DNA from 3 places in the Massilia sp. CCM 8734 genome. Region 1 is predicted to be linked to each of the others. Evidence: predicted binding sites of a transcription regulator. Region 1 holds the regulator's gene; each other region holds the start of a gene.

Region 1 (6,873 bases):
AAGTTGGCGCTCGATGCGCCGCTGTCGCGCTATCTGGACGGCTTGCCGGCGTCGTGGCGGGGCGTGAGCATCGCCCAGTTGCTCAACCATACGTCCGGGCTGCCCGACGTTCTCGATGCGCAGGGCGACTTGCTGCCGGGCGGCATGGACGGAGCGTGGAAAACCGCGCTGGGCACGCCGCTGCAGTTTTCACCTGGCCAGCGTTTCAGCTATAACCAGACCAATTATGTGCTGCTGGGGAAAATCATCGACCGCCTCAGCGGCAAGCCTTTTGTGGAATTCATCCGGGGCGGGCAGTTCGAGGTGGTGGGCATGCCCAACAGCAGTTTTGGCGACACCGGCGACATCATCATGGGCAAGGCCAATTCCTACCGCTTCGCGGGCGGTGTGCTGCGCAATGTGGTGGAGGAATTTCCCCCGGCCATGCGCACCGGCGCCGGCATGAATACCACCGCGACCGAGCTGGGCAAGTGGATCGTGGCCCTCCAGCAAGGGCGTCTGCTCAATCCGGCCAGCCTGGCGGCGATGTGGACGCCATCGACCTTTGCCGACGGGCGCCCGGCGCCGTGGGCCTTGGGCTGGCCGGCGATCCGCCGCGGCCCCGGGGTGCAGCGCGCAGTGGCCGGCAATGGCGGCGGACGTTCGGCTTTTTATGTGTATCCCGACGACGACCTGGCGGTTATCATCTTGACCAACCTGGCCGGGGGCCGGCCGGACCAGTTGATCGACACCGTGGCCGGTTTTTATGTGCCGGCCCTGCGCAAGAGCGCCGTGCGCTGAACCGCACGCCAGAGAAGCGAAGGCGGCCGCGCCTGTGAGGCCGGAACGGCGCCGCAAGCCGGAACGCAGGTTAGAACGAAAGCCGGGACAAAAAAAAGCCCGCTGTGAAGCGGGCTTGAAATCCAATTCTTTTTGAGGAGAGTTGGAGGAGACAGGTGCAATTATGCTGCGCTACAGCATATCAGGCCAATTTATCTTTGGAATATCAGTTATGCCTTTTGCAAATATCACCTTCACAAGCCCTCGATCGCCTTACTTTTCGCGGCACAGCACGTTGACGTTGGTCACCTCGGCATCGCCCATTTCGCCGATGCCACGGTCCACCGAGCAGACCAGCTTGCCGCCGTCCGGCTGTTGCAGGACCGACACGCCGTAGCTGGTGCCGAAGGCGATCGCACCGCCGAATTTATACGTTTGCGCATCCTTGGCGACGTTGATCCTGTCGCTGCTGCCGTTGATCAGCACCAGGTTTTCGCCGACATACGGCTTGGCCGCGCCATCGGCGCCGACGATCTTGACGTTGCCGCCGATCAGATAGGTGTAGTCCCTGCAAGTAATGGTGACGTTGATGGCAGCCTGGCGCCCGGCGGTGTCTTTGCTGTTGTCCGGGGTGCAGTCCTGGTGCAGCGCGCTGGTTTTCACCTTCACGTCGTACTGCACGCCGTATTCGATGGCGTTAGGAAAGCGGAAGCTGGTGGCCTTGGCATCGACCGGCAGGTCGTTCATGCCGATATTGCTCAGGACCAGGCCAGAGTGCTTCAGATTGACGACTTTGCCTTCGACAGGGAAGGTCGCTTTGCCGCCGCACGCGGCCAGGCCCAGGGCGAGGGTCAGCAGCAGCGAATGGCGCAGGACGGATGACTTCATGAAATTCTCCAGAAAATAGGGCGCCGCCCGCTCGGGGGCGGCCGGGATCAGTTGCAGGTGATGAGGATGTTGTCGACGTCGGTCTTGCCCATGATGCCGATCGCGTTGTCGATGCGGCAGGTCAGGCCGGGCGGCTGCTGCAGCACGCTCAAGCCGTACGCCTGGGTTTCGCCGACTTGGCCAGGCATGGGTACGGGTTTCTTTTCATCGATGGGATCGACCCGCAGGTTGAATGTGCTCTGGTTGGCGCGAATGTTCAGGCGATGGGTGCCGTTGATGATCACCAGCGGCTCGGTGGTCAGGCCAACGATCTTGCCTTTGACATCGTGCGGTTTCAGGGTGCAGCTTACGCCGATCTGGCCGATGCCGTAGGTGCTCGACTTGCCCTTGCCGTTGACCATCTTGCAGGTGGCGTTCGAGGGAATCGATTTGAAGGTAATGTCGTACTCGGTATTGACGGCGATCAGGTCCGGGAACACGAAGCTGCCCGCGAACGGCTCGACCTTCAATTCCGGTCCACCCTTGTTCTGCAGCACCAGGCCGTCGATGGTGACGCCTTCGACGACGCCCCTCAATTGCATGGTGCCATCATCGTCGCCGCCGCAAGCGGCCAGGCTGAGCGCGCACGCAAGTGCCACGGCGGAACGCAGGTACAGATTTTTCATACTTTCTCCAAAACGAATGCGGGTAAGGTGGGGAGGCTGGGCCGCCGATGGGCAGCTTGATATGGACGTCATTTTAGAGCATTTGTCAACGCCGCGGCTCATTGCCTTGTATCGGGGTGTAAGGCCGCCGCCGTGGCGCTCCCGTCCTGGTGCGCGCGCCCGACAGTCCGGTTGATTTTCAGGCTGTGCCTCGCTATGCTGGAAGCGGACCAACTACCGAGAAGAACATGCCGACCACGCCACGCCGCACCTGGCCCAAAGCCATCCTGTTCGACCTGGACGATACGCTGTGGCCGATCGCCCCGGTCATCCTGCAAGCGGAGCAAACCCTGCACGCCTGGCTGCACAGCAACGCGCCCCGGGTGGCCGAGCGCTTCACCATCGACGCCCTGCGCCAGGCGCGCCTGGCCTTGCTGGCGCAGCAGCCCGAATTCGAACTCGACCTGGGCGCCTTGCGCCGCGCCGGCCTGCTGTCGGCCTTCGAAGCGGCCGGCGAAGACGCGGCCAAGGTCGAGCAGGCCATGGTCCATTTCTATGCCGCGCGCAATGCCGTCATCCCCTACGACGACGTGGTGCCCGGCCTGTTGCGCCTGAAAGCCCGCAGCATGCTCGGCTCGGTTACCAATGGCAATGCCGACCTGCAGGCGATCGGCCTGTCGCACCATTTCAAGGTGTCGGTGGCGGCCAGCCAGTTCGGCCGCGCCAAGCCCGACGCCGCAATTTTCCTGGCCGCCTGCGCCGAGCTCGGGGTCGACCCGGCCGACGCGGTGTATGTGGGCGACGATGTGCTGCTCGACGTGCAGGGCGCCCAGCGCGCCGGCCTGCGCGCGGTTTGGCTCAACCGTACCGGCAGCGAGCGCCACCTCGAGCACGGCGTGGCGCCGGACGCCATCTGCCGCAGTTTCGACGAGCTGCTCGACTGGCTCAAGCGCGAGCACGACTGAGGCGCCGAATGCGGCGCATGCGCCGCGCCTGCCACATAAAGCCCCGCCACGCTGGCGAACGTGCATAATAAGCGGATCAGCACTTGTGCTTGGCCTTGTTTTTGTCCTTACCGCCCCTCACCTAGAATCATGCAACTCGATACCCGCGCGCAAACGCTGCTCAAAGCCCTGGTCGAACGGTATATCGCCGACGGCCAGCCGGTGGGGTCGCGCGCGCTGTCGAAAATCTCCGGACTCGACCTCTCGCCCGCCACCATCCGCAACATCATGGCCGACCTGGAAGAGCTCGGCTATGTGGCCAGCCCGCACACCTCGGCCGGCCGCATTCCGACTCCGCGCGGCTACCGCATCTTTGTCGATACCTTGCTGACTGTGCAACACCTCGACGAGCACGCGGTCGACGCGCGCCTGCGCCTGCCGGCCCAGCAGCCGCAAAAGATGATCGCCAATGCGGCGCAGATGCTGTCGTCGCTGTCGCAGTTCGCCGGCGTGGTGCTCAGTCCGCGGCGCGAATCGGTGTTCCAGCAGATCGAATTCTTGCGCCTGTCCGAAAAGCGCATCCTGCTTGTCATTGTCGACCCGCGTGGCGACGTGCAGAACCGCCTGCTGTTGACCGAAGCCGACTACACGCCGGCGCAGCTGGTGCGCTCGGCCAATTACATCAACCAGAATTACGGCGGCCTGTCGTTCGACGACGTGCGCACGCGCCTGACCAAGGAACTGCGCCAGTTGCGCGACGATATGGGCAGCCTGATGCAGGCAGCGGTCGAAGCCGGCAGCGAGGCGATGACCGACCAGTCGGACGACATGGTCATTTCCGGCGAGCGCAACCTGTTGAGCGTGTCGGACCTGTCGTCCAACATGAGTTCGCTGCGCCAGATGTTCGACATGTTCGAGCAAAAGACCGGGCTGATGCAGTTGCTCGATGTGTCGAGCAAGGCGACCGGGGTGCAGATCTTTATCGGCGGCGAGTCGAACCTGGTGCCGATGGATGAAATGAGCGTGGTGACCGCGCCCTACGAGGTCAACGGCAAGATCGTCGGCACCCTGGGCGTGATCGGGCCGACCCGCATGGCGTACGAGCGCGTCATTCCAATCGTCGATATCACCGCCAAGCTGCTCTCGAACGCGCTCAGCCACTCGTGAGCGTAGCGCGGCGCGGCGCAGTAGCTTGGTCGAGGTTCCCCTTAGGTTTTGTGGGGGCAGGCTGGCTTGACGCAGTTGCCGTAGATCGCCAGCGCGTGTTCGGCAATCTTGAAGCCGCGCTCGACCGCCACCTTGTGCTGGCGCGATTCGATCTCGTCGTCGTAGAACTCTTCCACCCTGCCGCAGTCGAGGCACACCAGGTGGTCGTGGTGGGAGCCGGCGTTGAGCTCGAAAATCGCCTTGCCGGTTTCGAAATGGTTGCGGTTGAGCAGGCCCGCTTGCTCGAACTGGGTCAGGACGCGATACACGGTGGCCAGGCCGACATCCATATTATCGGTCAACAAAATCTTGTAAACGTCTTCTGCGGTCAGGTGGCGCACCTCGCTGTTCTGGAAAATCTCGAGGATTTTCAGGCGGGGCAGGGTGGCTTTCAGGCCGCTGGCTTTGAGGTCGCTGGGATTGTTACTCATGTTTGTTACTCGTATATTGGCGTAGTGCTTTATCATATAGCGTTTTAGACGGAGGTGCCTAGGCTTCCGTACAACGATTTGAGGTCATCTATGCCTGTCGATACTGCCGTTTTGCCCCGTTTTAGCCTGCGCGCGCCCCTGATGGCGACCTTGGCCGGGGCCGTCCTGAGCCTGTCCGGCTGCACCATGTTCGGTGGCGCCAAGGATCCCGTGGTCCCGGTCAGCGCCTCGCCCGACGCCGGCGCCCAGACCGTGCAGGCCAGCAAGCTGCAAAAGTTCCTGTGGATCTTCTCGCCGTATCGTCCCGACATTCAGCAAGGTAACTTCATCTCCCAGGAAATGCTGACCCAACTCAAGGTCGGCCAGACCCGCGAGCAGGTCAAGTTTCTTCTCGGCACGCCGCTGCTGACCGACATCTTCCACGCCGACCGCTGGGACTTTCCGTTCTACCTGGCGCGTGGCGATGGCGAGCTGACCAGCAGCCGGGTCACGGTCTACTTCAAGGATAACAAGGTCGAGAAATTCGACGGCGGCAACCTGCCGACCGAGAAAGAATACATCGCGCGCATCGCCGGTCCGTCCAAAGTGGCCGCCAAGCAAGCGCCGAAGCGGGAAGAAGCCGGTTCGGCCTCGATCAAGATCACTAAATAAGTCATTCCATACCAGCGCACCGGTAGCACGAGGGTCGGCACAATGAATCAGATGAAAATTGCAGTAGCGGGCGCCGACGGGCGCATGGGACGGATGCTGGTGGACGCGCTCGCCGCGGCGCCGGACGCCGTGCTGGCCGGCGCGCTCGGCCTGGCCGGCTCGCCCGCCATCGGCCAACTGGTCGGCCCGGCTCCCGGCGTGACGATCGAAGCGGACCTGGGCGCCGGCCTGTCTGGCGCCGATTTCCTGATCGACTTCACCCGCCCCGAAGGCACGCTCAAGCATCTTGCGTATTGCGCCGAGCACGGCATCAAGCTGATCATCGGCACCACCGGTTTCGACGATGCCGGCAAGGCCGCGATTGCCGCCGCCGCCGAAAAAACCGCAATCATGTTCGCTCCGAACATGAGCGTGGGTGTGAACGTCACCCTCAAGCTGCTCGAACTGGCCGCCAAGAGCATGTCCGAGGGCTACGACATCGAAATCATCGAAGCGCACCACCGCCACAAGGTCGATGCGCCGTCCGGCACCGCGCTCAAGATGGGCGAAGTCATCGCCGACGCGCTCGGGCGCGACCTGAAGGAATGCGCCGTCTATGGGCGCGAAGGCGTCACCGGCGAACGCGATCCGTCGACCATCGGCTTTGCCACCATCCGCGGCGGCGACATCATTGGCGACCATACGGTGCTGTTTGCCGGCACCGGCGAGCGCATCGAAATCAGCCACAAGTCGAGCAGTCGCGCCAGCTACGCCAGTGGCGCCCTGCGCGCCTGCCGCTTCCTGGCCGACAAGGCGACCGGTTTGTACGACATGCAGGACGTGCTGGCACTCAAGAACTAAGGCGGCGTCATGCCACCGGTCAATCATTTCAGCATTGCGCGCTACTGGGAACAGGGCGACGCGCTCAGCCACGCGGTGGCGTATGTGCTGATGCTGATGTCGCTGGTGAGCTGGTTTTTCATCCTGTCCAAAGCCTTCAGTACCTGGCGCGTGCGGCGCGCGGCGCCAGCGCTGGACGCCTTCTGGAGCGCCCCCACTCTGCAGGACGGCATCGCGCTGCTGGCCCTGGCCGACCGCGAGCGCATTTATCTGCCGCTGCCGGCGCAAGGGCTGGCCCACCTTGGGGCCGCCGCCACCCTGGCCGGCGCAATGAGCCGCGACGAACAAATCATCCGCGTGCTGCGCCAGGAAATCACGCGCGCCACCCATCGCATCGAAAGCGGACTGACCGTGTTGGCCTCGATCGGCGCGACCGCGCCGTTTGTGGGCCTGCTCGGTACGGTGTGGGGGATTTATCATGCGCTCTCGAATGTGTCCGCCGCCGGCAGCGTGCAGATCGACAAGATCGCC
Region 2 (6,873 bases), on a different contig from region 1:
GCCCTGGCCGCCGTTGAGGGTATCGTCGCCCTCGCCGCCGAGCAGCGCATCGACGCCGGCGCCGCCCAGCAGCAGGTCGTTGCCCTGCATGCCATGGAGTATGTCGTTGCCGCCACGACCGTCGATACGGTCGTGGCCGGCGGTGCCGCGAATCTCATTATTCTCTTCATTACCGGTCAGCAGCACACTGTCGATGAACGCTTTGTCCCAGCGGGTGCCGTCGGCGAACTGCAGCGCGATGGCAGGCCCTTGCGCGTCCATCGGCGGAAAATAGGCGGCCACCCGCAGGCTGGCTCCCGCGCCGCCCACGTTGATCAGCAACTCGGGGCCCTGGCCGCCATTGCTGCGGGTCAGTACGATATCGGCCGCGCCGATGCCCTCTTCCAGCAGCACCGTGGTGACGCCGCCGCCCCCGTACATCGGGAGCATCTCGTCATGACCGGAGGCGCGTCCGAACAGCAGCGTCGCGCTGCCCTCGCCGATCATGATGCGGTCGTTGCCGGCGCCGCCGTCGGCGACATCGTTGCCCTGGAAGACATCGAGCATGTCATTGCCGTCGCCGCCGATCAGCAGGTCGTCGCCGTTCTGGCCGGCCAGGGTATCGTCGCCCGCGCCGCCGCGCAGGACGTCACTGCCATAGGTGCCATTCAGAAAATCGGCGCCGTCGGTACCGGTGACCGTGTTGACCGGCATGCCGCCGTAGGCCCGCATGTCGATCATCGACTTGTTCATCACGCTGCCGTCGGCGAAGTGAATGCTCACCGTGCGCGGCGCAATGAAATAATCCTTGACCGTCAGGCGCTCGCCGCTCAACGGCAGTTCCAGCACCAGGTCCGGGCTGTCCGGGCTGGTACGCAGCACCGTCAGGGTAGCGGCCTGGACCCCGGCCTTCATATCGATGGTCAGCACATCCCCCTGGCCGTACTTGGGCGCGACGATGGCATCCTGGCCGCTGCCATAACCGAAGCGGTAGGTGTCGTAGCCGCCTTCGCCGTGGAGCAGGTCGTTGCCGGCGCCGCCGTCGAGAAAATCGTTGCCGAAGCCGCCGACCAGGCTGTCGTCGCCGCTGCCGCCAAGCAGCACATCGTTCAACGGGGAACCAAACAGGGTATCATTGCCGCTGCCGCCGAGCAGCACGGACGGACCGAGGGCGAACAGCATGTCGTTGCCGCCGGCGCCGTCGAGAAACGGACCATTCACCTGGTTATCCTGGTCGTCGAGCACCAGCATGGGGCGGTCCTGCATCAGCAGCCTGGTCTGGATCGCCTGGATATCCCAGCCGGCGCCGTCGGCGAAGCGGATGGTGCTGATCGGATAGCCCCAGGTCACGCCGCCGTTGTACGACATGTCTTCACCGAAAAAACGATGCATGGTCAAGCGGTCCTCGGTACCGGCGATGGCGAGCACCAGATCGTCGTTGTAGCGGGTCAGGCGCAGGTCGGACGCGGACACGCCCTCGCCCAGTTGCAGCACATTCATGCCGGCATCGCGCGGGCCGCCATGGACGATGATGTCCTCGCCGGCGCCACGCCCCCAGCGGTAGGTATTGGCGCCGAAGGAGCCGTCCAGGATATCCTTGCCGGCGCCGCCGTCGAGGGTGTCGTTGCCGTCGCCGCCGAACAGGAAGTCGTCACCGCCTTTTCCGTTGATCACCTCCGGCCCCGATCCGCCATTCAGTTGGTTGTTATTGTCGTCGCCGTCAATGATGATGATCGGAGTCATGGTGTCTTTCAAAAATGTTGAGATGTCATTGTTTTAAAGAAATTCTTTCACCCTGTCAATACAAGTTCTTAGATTTGCATTTATCCGTCGCGGGTACGCAACGACGCCGCCGCGCCGCCAGCGTGTGTGACCGTACAGAGGCCCGCGTCGCGTTGCGCGATACTGGCGCCTGGCATGGAAGGGCTGCGCCGGCGCAAACACATGGCGATCCGCCCCAGGCTTTGCTTGATCCGTATCAAGGCGTAAATCCAGTCCTCCACTAGAGTGAAACTTGCCAATTTATGGTTGCCTCTAAGTAATAACATTTCGCTATCACCGCCATACATTCTGCACATTGGCACTCCTCCGCAGAGAGTGCTAATATAGGGACTTGCATGGCGGGGAAGACCCGAAGCCACCGCTGGCATCAGATCGCAACAGTCGCCCCGGAGCCGTCTCCGGCCCGGGCATTCGATGATGCAGCACAGAACTCTACGAGGAAATACATGATGACGTTGTCCGCACAATCCGCATTGGTTCCGACCGGCAATCGTGCTTTAGGACTCGGTTTCACCGGCAACCTGGGCAATATCGACGCCTATATCTCGGCGGTGAACCGCCTGCCGATGCTGACCCACGAAGAAGAGATTTCCCTGGCCCAGCGCCTGCAAACGAACAACGACCTGGCCGCCGCGCAAGAGCTGGTGCTGTCGCACCTGCGCCTGGTGGTGTCGATCGCGCGCGGTTACCTCGGCTATGGCCTGCCGCACGCCGACCTGATCCAGGAAGGCAATATCGGCCTGATGAAAGCGGTCAAGCGTTTCGACCCGGACCAGGGCGTGCGCCTGGTGTCGTACGCGATGCACTGGATCAAGGCCGAGATGCATGAGTACATCCTGAAGAACTGGCGCCTGGTCAAGGTCGCCACGACCAAGGCCCAGCGCAAGCTGTTCTTCAACCTGCGCAGCAACAAGCAGGGGCTCGACGCCATGAGCCCGAGCCAGATCGATGCGCTGGCCAAGCTGCTCGACGTCAAGCGCGAAGAAGTGATCGAGATGGAAACGCGCCTGTCCGGCCGCGACATCGCGCTCGAAGCGCCGACCGACGACGAAGACGACAAGTTTTCGCCGATCGCCTACCTGTCGTCGGACCTGTCCGAGCCGACCAAGGTGCTCGAAGCCGAACAGGTCACGCGATTGCAGTCCGAAGGCCTGGAAACCGCGCTGGGCAAGCTCGACGCCCGTTCGCGCCGCATCGTCGAAGCGCGCTGGCTGGCCAACGACGACGGCTCGGGTGCGACCCTGCACGCCCTGGCCGACGAGTTCGGCGTCTCGGCCGAGCGCATCCGCCAGATCGAAAGCGCGGCGCTCAAGAAGATGAAAACGGCACTTTCCGCATTTATCTGAGTAGAGTGCACGTCCGGCGCCCCGCGCCGATGCCGCCTGGTGTAGACTAGGCGGCATTTTTTTTGTCGGTACAATTCATCAAGCTTGTACAAGTCAATACACTTGATTACATATTTATAATTCGACTTTGACGTATCATGCATACCGTGCCGATGTGCGAGCGCGGCAATACTGGGCCCCGAGCGCTGCCCTGCGCGCCGTCACAGCCTTTTTCACAGCTAAACATGAATAGGTAGTCTGCAAATGAAATACTTAACATGGACACGACCTCTGGCCGCCCTGCTGCTGGCGCCCGGCCTGGCCGGCGCCGCTCCGGCCCTGATCGAGTCCCCTGCCCTGAATAATGTGAGCAAACACTATGCCAGCCATGCCGGCATCGAACTGGCCGACGTGCGTTCCAGCCGCGGCCTGGCCGACGTCACCCGCGCCATGCACCTGCGCCCGGGCGACGTGCTGGGCGAAAACAAGCACGATGTCGCCAGCGCCCTGAGCGTGGTTGCCAGCAGCAATCTGAGCGCCTGGAGCACGCCCACCCTGCGCCAGGCTTACCCGGACGTGCGCACCAGCTTCGACAAGCAAGCGCGCAGTGCCTTCGACACGGCCGGCACGCGCGCCAGCGTGGCCTCGCAATCGGTGCCGGAACCGGAAACCTACGTCATGCTCGCTGTCGGCGTGGCCGTCATCGTCCTCACGCGCGGCACCCGCAAGCGCCTGCAGGACAGTCTCGACGCGTAAGGCCGGGCCGCCGCGATCCTGCCGGCGGCGCCTGTTGGCCCCAATACCTTTCTTACAATGTTGTCCTATGACGTGCGGGTAGCCCTCGATTATGATGGCAACTTGAAAACGCCGTGGGGCGTTCATCGATGTGATGACATGAAAAGGAATGGGACCAATGAACTTGATTACATTGCAGATGGGTGCAGTCGCGCTGGCTTTCGCGTCCGCTACCGCAACGGCGGCGCCGACCGTCATCGAAGCTAAAACCTTCACTTTCAGCAATCCTGATTCGCACCTGGCCGACGTGCTGGTATCCGACACCGGCAGCGCGACGACCATCCGTTTCAGCGATTTTGCCAGCAGCATGGCCGTCAAAAGCAGCGAGGCCGACGGCACTGACTACTCGGGCGAGATGAGCTTTGCCGCGCGGTCGGGCTACCTGATCACCGGCTATTCCTTTTCCGCCACCTTCGCCGGCACGCTCGACGCCGCCGTACCGCCGGGCGGACTGGCCGGGGCCGGCACAGCGAGCAACCGCGGCTCGGTCAGCCTGTTCGCCAGCGGCGCCGACAACTGGAGCCGCAACGGCAACCGCCAGGTCAAACTGCTCAATGGGAACGACGCCTTCGTCTTCAACGCGGGCAACATCATGCTCACGCAGATGAGCATGTCCCTGAACGGCAGCATGACCGTGTTCGCCACGCCGGCCAGCTGGACCACGCCGGACGGCGTCGTCCACAGCCAGGATTCCCTGGCCGGCCTGACCCTGCTGAACCCGACCCTGACCGTCTACACCAGCGCCGTGCCGGAACCGGAAACCTACGCCATGCTGGCGCTGGGCCTGGCCGTGATCGGCCTGACCCGCCGCACCCGCCGCCGCCTGCAAGAAAGCATCGCGCAGGCGTAATTTCCCACGGGCCAGCTCCGGCTGGCCCGGCGTTTATCCATCGCAACGCAAGCGTGCGGCAGCCCGGGCGCGCGCCGGCTCGTCAATTGCGCGGCCACACAGTGGCGAAATTGATATGATCTATGATCGGCTTTCCCACTATTGAGGAGCCCATCATGAACAAGCTGCTTTTCGCGTTCGCCGCCGCCTGTATATTTACCGGGTGCACCGCCGCGCCAATGAAGGATCCGCCGAAGGAAGCGCCGATGCACCACAAGAACAACCAGACTGTTGCCTTGTTGCCGCAGACCAGCACCACGCTGGCGCCGGACACCGTCCTGCGCTTCGAGCGCGTCGACGACAGCCGCTGCCCGCCCGACGTGTTTTGCATCACGGCCGGCAAGATCGTCTACCACTTCACCCTGATCTTTCCCACCGGCCAAGAACCGTTCGACCTGGAACCGGCCGAGCCGACCTACATCTCGGTGCAGCGGCCCGACCTGGTCATTGCCCTGGCCACGACCCCGCCACCACCACGGCCCACCAGTGCGCCGCCGGCCCCGCCGTCAGCGGTGCGCCTGACCATCAGCCAACCTCCCACCGAAAGCCGATAAATCCACATGAGCCACCCCGCCCGCCGCTTCGCCCTCGCCTGCACCATCGTCCTGATCATTCCCCTGGGCCATGCCAGGACCCCGGTGGCCAGCGGCACCGGCGGCGCGGTCGCCACCATCAGCGAACAAGCGTCGCAGTCGGCCATGGCGATCCTGAACAAGGGCGGCAACGCGGTCGACGCGGCCGTTGCGGCGGCCGCCACCCTGGGCGTGACCGATCCCTACAGCTGCGGCATCGGCGGCGGCGGCTTCATGATGATTTACCTGGCCAAAGACAAGCGCGTGATCACGGTCGACCACCGCGAATCGGCGCCAGGCAGTGTGAGTCCCAGCGTATTCCAGGAAAACGGCAAGGACAGCGACCTCGACACCACCATCGCCAGCGGTGCCTCGGTCGGCGTGCCCGGCACCGTGCGCGGCTGGCACGAAGCACTGAGCCGCTACGGCACCATGTCGTTCAAGCAGGTGCTGGCGCCCGCCATCGGCGTGGCCAGCAAGGGTTTTCCGGTGAGCGAGAACTTCAGGCGCCTGAGCGCCGAAAACCAGAAAAAGCTCCAGATGTTTACCAGCAGCAGCGCCTTGTACTTCAAGGATGGCAAGCCGCCGGCGCTCGGCGCCGTGCTGAAAAACCCGGGCCTGGCCAGGGCCTACCGCGACATCGGCGCGCAAGGCCAGAAAGCCTTTTACCAGGGCCCGATGGCGCGCGCCATCGTCGAGGCCGTGGCCCGGCCGCCGGTGGCGCCCGGGGTGCGCGTGCGCGCCGGCACGCTGAGCATGGCCGACCTGGCCAACTACGAAGCGCGCATCCGCCAGCCGCTCAAGACGACTTACCGCGGCTACGAGATCGTCGGCATGCCCTTGCCGAGCAGTGGCGGCATCGCCATCGGCGAAGCGCTCAACCTGCTCGAAGGCTACAAGCTCAAGGCCCTGCCGCGCGCCAGCGCCGAGCATCTGACCATGGAAGCGAGCCGCCTGGCCTTTGCCGACCGCAACGCCTACCTGGCCGATCCCGAGTATGTGGACGCGCCGGTGGCCGGCCTGCTCAGCAAGGAATACGCGGCGCGCCGGCGCACCGCCATGAACGCCGAGCGCGCCGGGCCCAAGGTGCTGGCGGGCGACCCGTATCCCTTCCAGAACGACCCCAGCGTGCCGCAGCGTCCGCAGGCGGCGCGCCTGATGGCCGAGAATGCCCACACCACCCACCTGGCCGTGTCCGACAAGGAGGGCAATATCGTCGCCTACACCTTCACCATCGAATCGTGGGGCGGCAGCGGCATCGTGGTGCCCGGTTACGGCTTTTTGCTCAACAACGAAATGACCGATTTCGACTTCGGCGGACCGCACCCCAACGTGCCGGAAGCGGGCAAGCGCCCGCGCAGCAGCATGGCGCCGACGATGGCATTCAAGAATGGCAAGCCGGCCTTTACGGTGGGCAGTCCGGGCGGCGCGACCATCATCACCACCGTGCTGCAAACCATCGTCAATTACATCGACTTCGGCATGCCGATGGACAAGGCCATCAACGCTGCGCGCCTGAGCCAGCGCAACG
Region 3 (6,873 bases), on a different contig from region 1:
CCCCAGAACATATCGTCGCCGGCGAAGAACATCGGCGCGCCAAAAATGCCGCGCCGCACGGCTTCCTCGCCCTGGGCGCGCAGCGCCAGCTTGTTCTGTTCCGTGCTGGCGGCGGCCAGCAGGGCGCTTGCGTCGAGGCCGAGCGCGGCGAGGACCTCGCCCACCAGGGCCGGATCGTCGATCTCGCGGTCGCGGGCGAAATTGGCATGCATGATGTGCCGGCAAAAGGCGCCGATCCATGGCTCGCCGGCGCCGAGCAGGGCCACGCGCAGGGGCAGCAGCGCGCGCCGGGGAAAGACACCCGGCTGGGTCCACGGCAAGCCGTATTTGTCGCATTGGCGCTGCATGTCGCGCCACACGTAGGCGCCTTTTTCCTTTTGCAGCACGAAGGGCGACGTGCTCCAGCCCGAGGCCTTGAAGATCGGTCCCAGCAAAAACGGTTTCCACAGCACGCGCACGCCGCGGGCGGCAGCGAGCGCCTCGATGCGCATGGTGGCGAGGTAGCTGTAATTGCTGCCGAAATCAAACCAGAATGCGATCTGCGGATCATGGGTCGTCATGGGGTCTCCTCTGTTCCCCGCCGATGCCAGGCGCCGGGGTGCTTGTTGATCATGCAATATTGGGCTACAGTCGCCTTACCAGCATATATCGGAAGGTTCCCGCCATGCGACACATTCTCACCGCGCTCTCGGTTTGCCTGGCGTGCGCGCTGCCGGCCGTGGTGCGCGCCGACCCGGCCAGGATCCAATTCGCGACCGAAGTGTTTTTCGACAACGGCAGCGCGCGCTTGTCGAGCGACGCGGTGTCGATCCTGGACCAGGTCGCCGGCAAGAGCCGCGAGCTCAGTCCCGAGCTGATCATGGCCATCGGCCATACCGATGCGCTGCCCGGCGAGGCCCTGGCCCAGAGGCTGTCGGTGCGGCGCGCGGAAGCGGTCAAGACCTATTTGGCCGACAAGGGCGTCGAACGCATCCGCATCTATACCGAAGGCAAGGGCAAGCGCATGCCCGTTGCCGATAGCGATACGCGGGAAGGGCGCGCCCGCAACAACCGGGTCGAGGTCCAGCTGGTGGCGCCAACAACGGCCCCGAGCGAACCGTAAACAGGATCGCCAGGCGTAAAAAAGCCTGCAAGGCGCAAACCTTGCAGGCTTTTTATGTGTCGCAGCGGCGCCGCAAGCGAGTCGCTTGCGGCGCGCGGCGGCATTACATCATGCCGTCCATGCCACCCATGCCGCCCATGCCACCCATGCCGCCCATGCCGCCAGCTGGCTTGTCTTCCGCCAGTTCGCATACCATGGCGTCGGTGGTCAGCATCAGGCCGGCGATCGAGGCTGCGTTTTGCAGTGCCGAACGGGTCACTTTTGCTGGATCCAGAACACCCATTTCGACCATGTCGCCGTAGGTGCCGTTCGCTGCGTTGTAGCCGTAGTTGCCGGTGCCGGCCAACACTGCTGCAACGACGACCGACGATTCTTCGCCAGCGTTTTGAACGATCATGCGCAGTGGCTCTTCCATGGCGCGCAGGACAATCTTGATACCGGCGTCCTGGTCAGGATTGTCGCCTTTGACCGTGATGTTGGCACGTGCGCGCAGCAGGGCTACGCCGCCGCCAGGAACGATGCCTTCTTCCACGGCAGCGCGGGTTGCGTGCAGTGCATCTTCAACGCGGGCTTTCTTTTCTTTCATTTCGACTTCGGTGGCTGCGCCAACCTTGATCACTGCAACGCCGCCTGCCAGTTTGGCAACGCGCTCTTGCAGCTTTTCACGGTCGTAGTCCGAGGTCGCTTCTTCGATCTGCACGCGCACTTGCTTGACGCGCGCTTCGATCGCTTCAGCCTGGCCGGCGCCGTCGATGATGATGGTGTTTTCTTTACCCACTTCAACGCGCTTGGCTTGGCCGAGTTCCGCCAGGGTGACTTTTTCGAGCGTCAGGCCGACTTCTTCAGCGATGACCTGGCCGCCGGTCAGGACAGCGATGTCTTCCAGCATGGCCTTGCGACGGTCGCCGAAGCCAGGGGCTTTGACTGCGCAGGTTTTCAGGATGCCGCGGATGTTGTTCACAACCAGGGTAGCCAGTGCTTCGCCTTCGATGTCTTCCGCGATGATCAGCAGTGGACGGCCGGCTTTGGCGACTTGTTCCAGGATCGGCAGCAGATCGCGGATGTTCGAGATCTTTTTGTCGCACAGCAGGACGAACGGGCTGTCCTGGATGGAAACTTGCTTGTCCGGGTTGTTGATGAAGTACGGCGACAGGTAGCCGCGGTCGAACTGCATGCCTTCGACGATGTCGAGTTCGTCGTTCAGCGATTTGCCGTCTTCCACGGTGATCACGCCTTCTTTGCCGACTTTTTCCATCGCTTCAGCGATACGCTCGCCGATCGAGTAGTCCGAGTTGGCCGAGATCGCGCCAACCTGGGCGATTTCTTTGGTGGTGGTGCATGGCTTGGCGATCTTGGCCAGCTCTTCGACGGTGGCGGCAACCGCCTTGTCGATGCCGCGTTTCAGGTCCATTGGGTTCATGCCGGCGGCAACGAACTTCATGCCTTCGCGCACGATGGCTTGTGCCAGCACGGTCGCGGTGGTGGTGCCGTCGCCGGCGTTGTCGCTGGTGCGGGAAGCAACTTCCTTGACCATTTGCGCGCCCATGTTCATGAGCTTGTCTTTGAGTTCGATTTCTTTAGCGACCGAAACACCGTCCTTGGTGACGGTCGGCGCGCCGAACGAGCGCTCGAGCACCACGTTGCGGCCTTTCGGGCCCAGGGTGACTTTAACGGCGTTGGCCAGGATGTTGACGCCTTCAACCATTTTGGCGCGCGCTGCGTCGCCGAATACTACTTCTTTAGCTGCCATGTTTTTTTCTCCGTTGTGCGTAGATGTCTATCGCGTGGAATGCTTAATGAAAGGTCGTGCGCCGGCCGGGAAACCATGTTCCCGACCGAGTCGATCACTTGACCAGAACGGCCATGATGTCTTCTTCGCGCATCACCAGCAGCTCGTCGCCGTCGACTTTGACGGTTTGGCCGGAGTATTTGCCGAACAGGACACGGTCGCCGACTTTGACTTCCAGCGCGCGTACTTTGCCGTCATCCTGGACTTTGCCGTTGCCGACAGCCAAGATTTCGCCTTGATCCGGTTTTTCAGCAGCTGCGTCAGGAATGATGAGGCCGGATGCGGTTTTGGTTTCCTGGTCGAGACGCTTGACGATGACGCGATCGTGCAATGGGCGAAGGTTCATGCAAAACTCCTTAATATTCAGTGGTTTAGTAGCTATTGGTCAGGACCGCCCTAGGCGTTCCCGGTGTTTCAACATGTCTCACGGTGTTGCCGCCGAGACTAGAAAGAGTTGTTAGCACTCTCTACTAACGAGTGCTAATTATAGGGACGGTCCAAGGGTTTTTCAAGGCGTCCTGTTGACTATTTAACAGATGAGCTTGATCTGGCGCAAAGTGCGGAGCCGCCGGCGAGGCCGAAACTGGCGCTATCTCAAGAGGCGCCGGGCCAGCGTTGCGCCGCCCTCGACTTTTGGTGCGTACACGGGCGCGACCGGCGGTTGTGCAGGAGCGGCGCCCGGCGCTTTCGCGGCAGCCTTCTTACATCCCCTTACATCAATCGTCTACCCCTGTTGCTGATTCGGTTGACGGACTTTCGTTCGCACCCCTATAGTTACGGGATGATTTCTGAATTCATCGAACTATCCGAAAAAATCGACCGGCTTGCCGAGTTGACCCTCTCACTGCGCGCCGAGAATACTCAGTTGCGGCAATGGAATACACAGGTGCGCCAGTCGAATGCGCAGCTGTTCGCCGAAAAGGAGGCTTGCCTGGTGCGCCTGAACGAAGTGCAGCGCCGCGTCGAAGCGTTGCTGGCCCAGATGCCCGATCCGAACGGGGTGACCGTGGCCACCGTGGCGACCGCGCCGGCCCCACAGGCCGAGGGCGTGCAATGATCCAGCTCAATGTCACGATCATGGGCAGTTCCTATCGCCTGGTGTGCAAGGAGGGCGAAGAGCGCACCTTGCAGGAAGCGGTCAGTTATCTCGACGGCAAAATGTGCACCTTGCGCGATTCGGGCAAGGTCAAGGGAAATGACCGCATCGCCGTCATGGCCGCGCTCAATATGGCGGCCGAATTCCTGTCGGTGAAAACGCCGCAAGGGCCGCTTGCCGAAATGACGATGTTGGAAGTCAAGCAGAAACTCGGCGAGATGCACACGGTGCTCGACAACGCCCTGACTCCCCAGGAAAATCTGTTCTGAGTTTAATTTTGTTTGACATGACGGCACATCGGAGTAAACTCCGTCTCACCCTGCGGTGTTCGCGATTGCCATATATTCCTTGAACCATTTATGTGCACAGGTTGCGGAATCTTGTTTGATGGGAGTGAGCGTCGCTCGTTCGACGAACCCGAAATTGAACTAACTGCGACCGCCTTGAACCATTAGGTTCAGGATGCCGGTAAAGACGGCACATGCGGGGCACTGATTTTACAAAGCGGTTGCAAGCATTCGGTGCGCAACCGTTTTTTTATGGGCGCGCGCTTTGCTGTGCGACGCCCAAAGCGGAGCAATTGCATGGCTTATTGGCTGATGAAGTCCGAACCGGACGAAGTAAGTATCGACGATGTGCTGGCCGCGCCGCAACAAGCGGTGGCCTGGTTCGGCGTGCGCAATTACCAGGCGCGCAATTTCATGCGCGACGGCATGCGGGTCGGCGACCTGGCCCTGTTTTATCATTCCAGCTGCGCCGAGCCGGGCGTCGCCGGGATTGTCGAAGTGTGCAGCGCCGCCTACCCTGACGCCAGCCAGTTCGACCAGGCCAGCCATTATTACGATCCGAAGGCCACGCTTGAACAGCCGCGCTGGATCAGCGTCGACGTGCGCGCCGTGCGCAAGACACCTCTGTTGAGCCTGAAGCAATTGCGCACCATCCCCGTGCTGGCCGACATGCGCCTGCTGGCCAAGGGCAGCCGCCTGTCGGTCATGCCGGTCGAAGCGCACGAATGGCGGACCATCGAGGCCTTGCTGGAAAAGTAGCGGCCGTCGCATTCGCACGTCCATGCCGCTGAGGCCGCCCCCGGGGCGGCCTCAGCGGGCTCATCCTTAGCGTTGTAGAATACTTGCCAAGGCGAGTCCGCAGGAGGCTTGCCACCAACGCAAGCCTCACCCACCGCACCCATGACGACTGCAACTGCAACGACGGCCACTCCAAGGGGGCGCCGATGGACTGGAGCCTGATCCTGATCCTGCTGGCCATGGGCGCCGCCGGCGGCTTCGCGGCCGGTTTGCTGGGCATCGGCGGCGGCATGGTGCTGGTGCCCTTCATTACGATGATCTACACCGCCGAGCATTTTCCGCCCGACGCGGTGGTGCACATGGCAATCGCCACCTCGCTCGCCACCATCATGTTTACGTCCCTGTCGTCGGTGCGCGCGCATCATGCGCACGGCGCCGTGCTGTGGCCGATCGTGCGCATGCTCACGCCCGGCATCGTGCTCGGTTCCTGGCTCGGGCCGTGGCTGGGCAAGCAGCTCAACACCACCGCGCTGGCGCTGGTGTTCGCCGCCTTCGTGGCGTTTTCGGCCACCCAGATGTTGAGCGGGAAAAAACCCGCCGGCGCGCGCGAGCTGCCCGGCGCGCCCGGCATGTTCGCCGCCGGCGGCGTGTTCGGCGTGGTCTCGGGCGTGGTGGGGGCGGGCGGTGGCTTCATGTCGATTCCGTTCATGACCTGGTGTAACGTCAAGATCCACAACGCGGTCGCCACCAGCGCCGCGCTGGGCTTTCCGATTGCGCTCTCGGGCACCTTGTCGAACATCTGGTTCGGCTGGGACCAGCCCGGCCTGCCGCCGTATTCGCTCGGCTACATCTACCTGCCGGCGCTGGCCGTGATTGCCACGGCCAGCGTGCTGGCGGCGCCGCTGGGCGCGCGCGCCGCGCACCGCATGCCGGTGCAACAGTTAAAACGCATCTTTGCGTTCATTTTGTATGCGCTGGCCGGTTATATGCTGTGGAAGGCGTTTCACTGACAGCGCCTTTCCTGTAGGCCCACACCAGCATGGCGATGCCGCCCGCGATCATCGGCAGCGACAGCATCTGGCCCGACGTGACCGGCAAGCCGGCCACGCTGACCTGCCAGTCCGGCACGCGGAAGTATTCGGTGAAAAAGCGCGCGCAGCCGTACAGCAGGGTGAACATCGCCCCCACCGCCAGGCGCGGGCGCTCCTTGCGCGCATAGATCCACAGCAGCACGAACACCACCAGGCCGTCGACGATCAACTGGTACAGCGGCGACGGATGGCGCGGTCCCTGCACGCCCGGCCACAGCATGGCCCACGGCAGGCTGGGGTCGGCCACGCGGCCCGGCAGTTCGGCGTTGATGAAGTTGCCCATGCGTCCGGCAGCATAGCCGAGCGGGACCAGCGGGGCGATGAAATCGTAGACGTCGAGCAGATTGCGTTTGGCCTTGCGCGCCCACAATCCCATGGCCAGCAGCACCCCGAGAAAGCCGCCGTGGAACGACATGCCGCCCTGCCACACCTTGAAGATGGCCACCGGATCGGCCATGAAGCGGGCCGGTTGATAGAAGAAGACTTCGCCCAGGCGCCCGCCGATGATCACCCCGAGCATGCCGTAGAACAGCATGTCGTCCAGGTCTTCCTTTTTCCAGCCGCGCGCGGCGATGTGCGGCTGCCTGATGCGTACGCGCCCGAGGGCGAGGAACATGGCGAACGCCAGCACGTACATCAGGCCGTACCAGTGCACGTGCAGCGGGCCGAGCGAAAAGGCGACGGGGTCAGGTATCGGGTGGGTCAGCATCGGTATTCTTTCGTAGTAAATCCAAAAAGCCCTGCAGGACCGGCGAGACGGCGTCGCGCCG

The links. The regulator HrcA, encoded in region 1, represses chaperone genes, less so after heat shock. The targets are predictions, from matches to a motif close to TTAGCACTCNNNNNNNNNGAGTGCTAA.
Region 2: rpoH (RNA polymerase sigma factor RpoH) is a predicted target of HrcA. The motif match lies at 2,057-2,083, and genes of this name have one in related genera.
Region 3: groES (co-chaperone GroES) is a predicted target of HrcA. The motif match lies at 3,349-3,375, and genes of this name have one in related genera.

Annotation. Positions count from the first base shown of each region.
Region 1 covers NZ_WHJI01000023.1:37,455-44,327, reverse strand. Annotated here, with positions in the region: gene F2P46_RS20720 (serine hydrolase domain-containing protein) at 1-780, shown strand, start outside; gene F2P46_RS20715 (hypothetical protein) at 1,033-1,647, opposite strand; gene F2P46_RS20710 (hypothetical protein) at 1,695-2,312, opposite strand; gene F2P46_RS20705 (HAD family hydrolase) at 2,540-3,256, shown strand; gene hrcA (heat-inducible transcriptional repressor HrcA) at 3,386-4,402, shown strand; gene fur (ferric iron uptake transcriptional regulator) at 4,444-4,872, opposite strand; gene F2P46_RS20690 (outer membrane protein assembly factor BamE) at 4,963-5,523, shown strand; gene dapB (4-hydroxy-tetrahydrodipicolinate reductase) at 5,566-6,363, shown strand; gene F2P46_RS20680 (MotA/TolQ/ExbB proton channel family protein) at 6,373-6,873, shown strand, end outside.
Region 2 covers NZ_WHJI01000019.1:104,716-111,588, reverse strand. Annotated here, with positions in the region: gene F2P46_RS18715 (putative Ig domain-containing protein) at 1-1,722, opposite strand, end outside; gene rpoH (RNA polymerase sigma factor RpoH) at 2,208-3,107, shown strand; gene F2P46_RS18705 (PEP-CTERM sorting domain-containing protein) at 3,351-3,842, shown strand; gene F2P46_RS18700 (PEP-CTERM sorting domain-containing protein) at 4,000-4,731, shown strand; gene F2P46_RS18695 (hypothetical protein) at 4,887-5,324, shown strand; gene ggt (gamma-glutamyltransferase) at 5,331-6,873, shown strand, end outside.
Region 3 covers NZ_WHJI01000024.1:2,839-9,711, reverse strand. Annotated here, with positions in the region: gene F2P46_RS21105 (2-hydroxychromene-2-carboxylate isomerase) at 1-560, opposite strand, end outside; gene F2P46_RS21100 (OmpA family protein) at 665-1,102, shown strand; gene groL (chaperonin GroEL) at 1,206-2,852, opposite strand; gene groES (co-chaperone GroES) at 2,947-3,237, opposite strand; gene F2P46_RS21085 (hypothetical protein) at 3,673-3,948, shown strand; gene F2P46_RS21080 (cell division protein ZapA) at 3,945-4,256, shown strand; RNA gene ssrS (6S RNA) at 4,301-4,481, shown strand; gene F2P46_RS21070 (EVE domain-containing protein) at 4,572-5,033, shown strand; gene F2P46_RS21065 (sulfite exporter TauE/SafE family protein) at 5,219-6,022, shown strand; gene lgt (prolipoprotein diacylglyceryl transferase) at 5,973-6,812, opposite strand; gene F2P46_RS21055 (LysR family transcriptional regulator) at 6,790-6,873, opposite strand, start outside.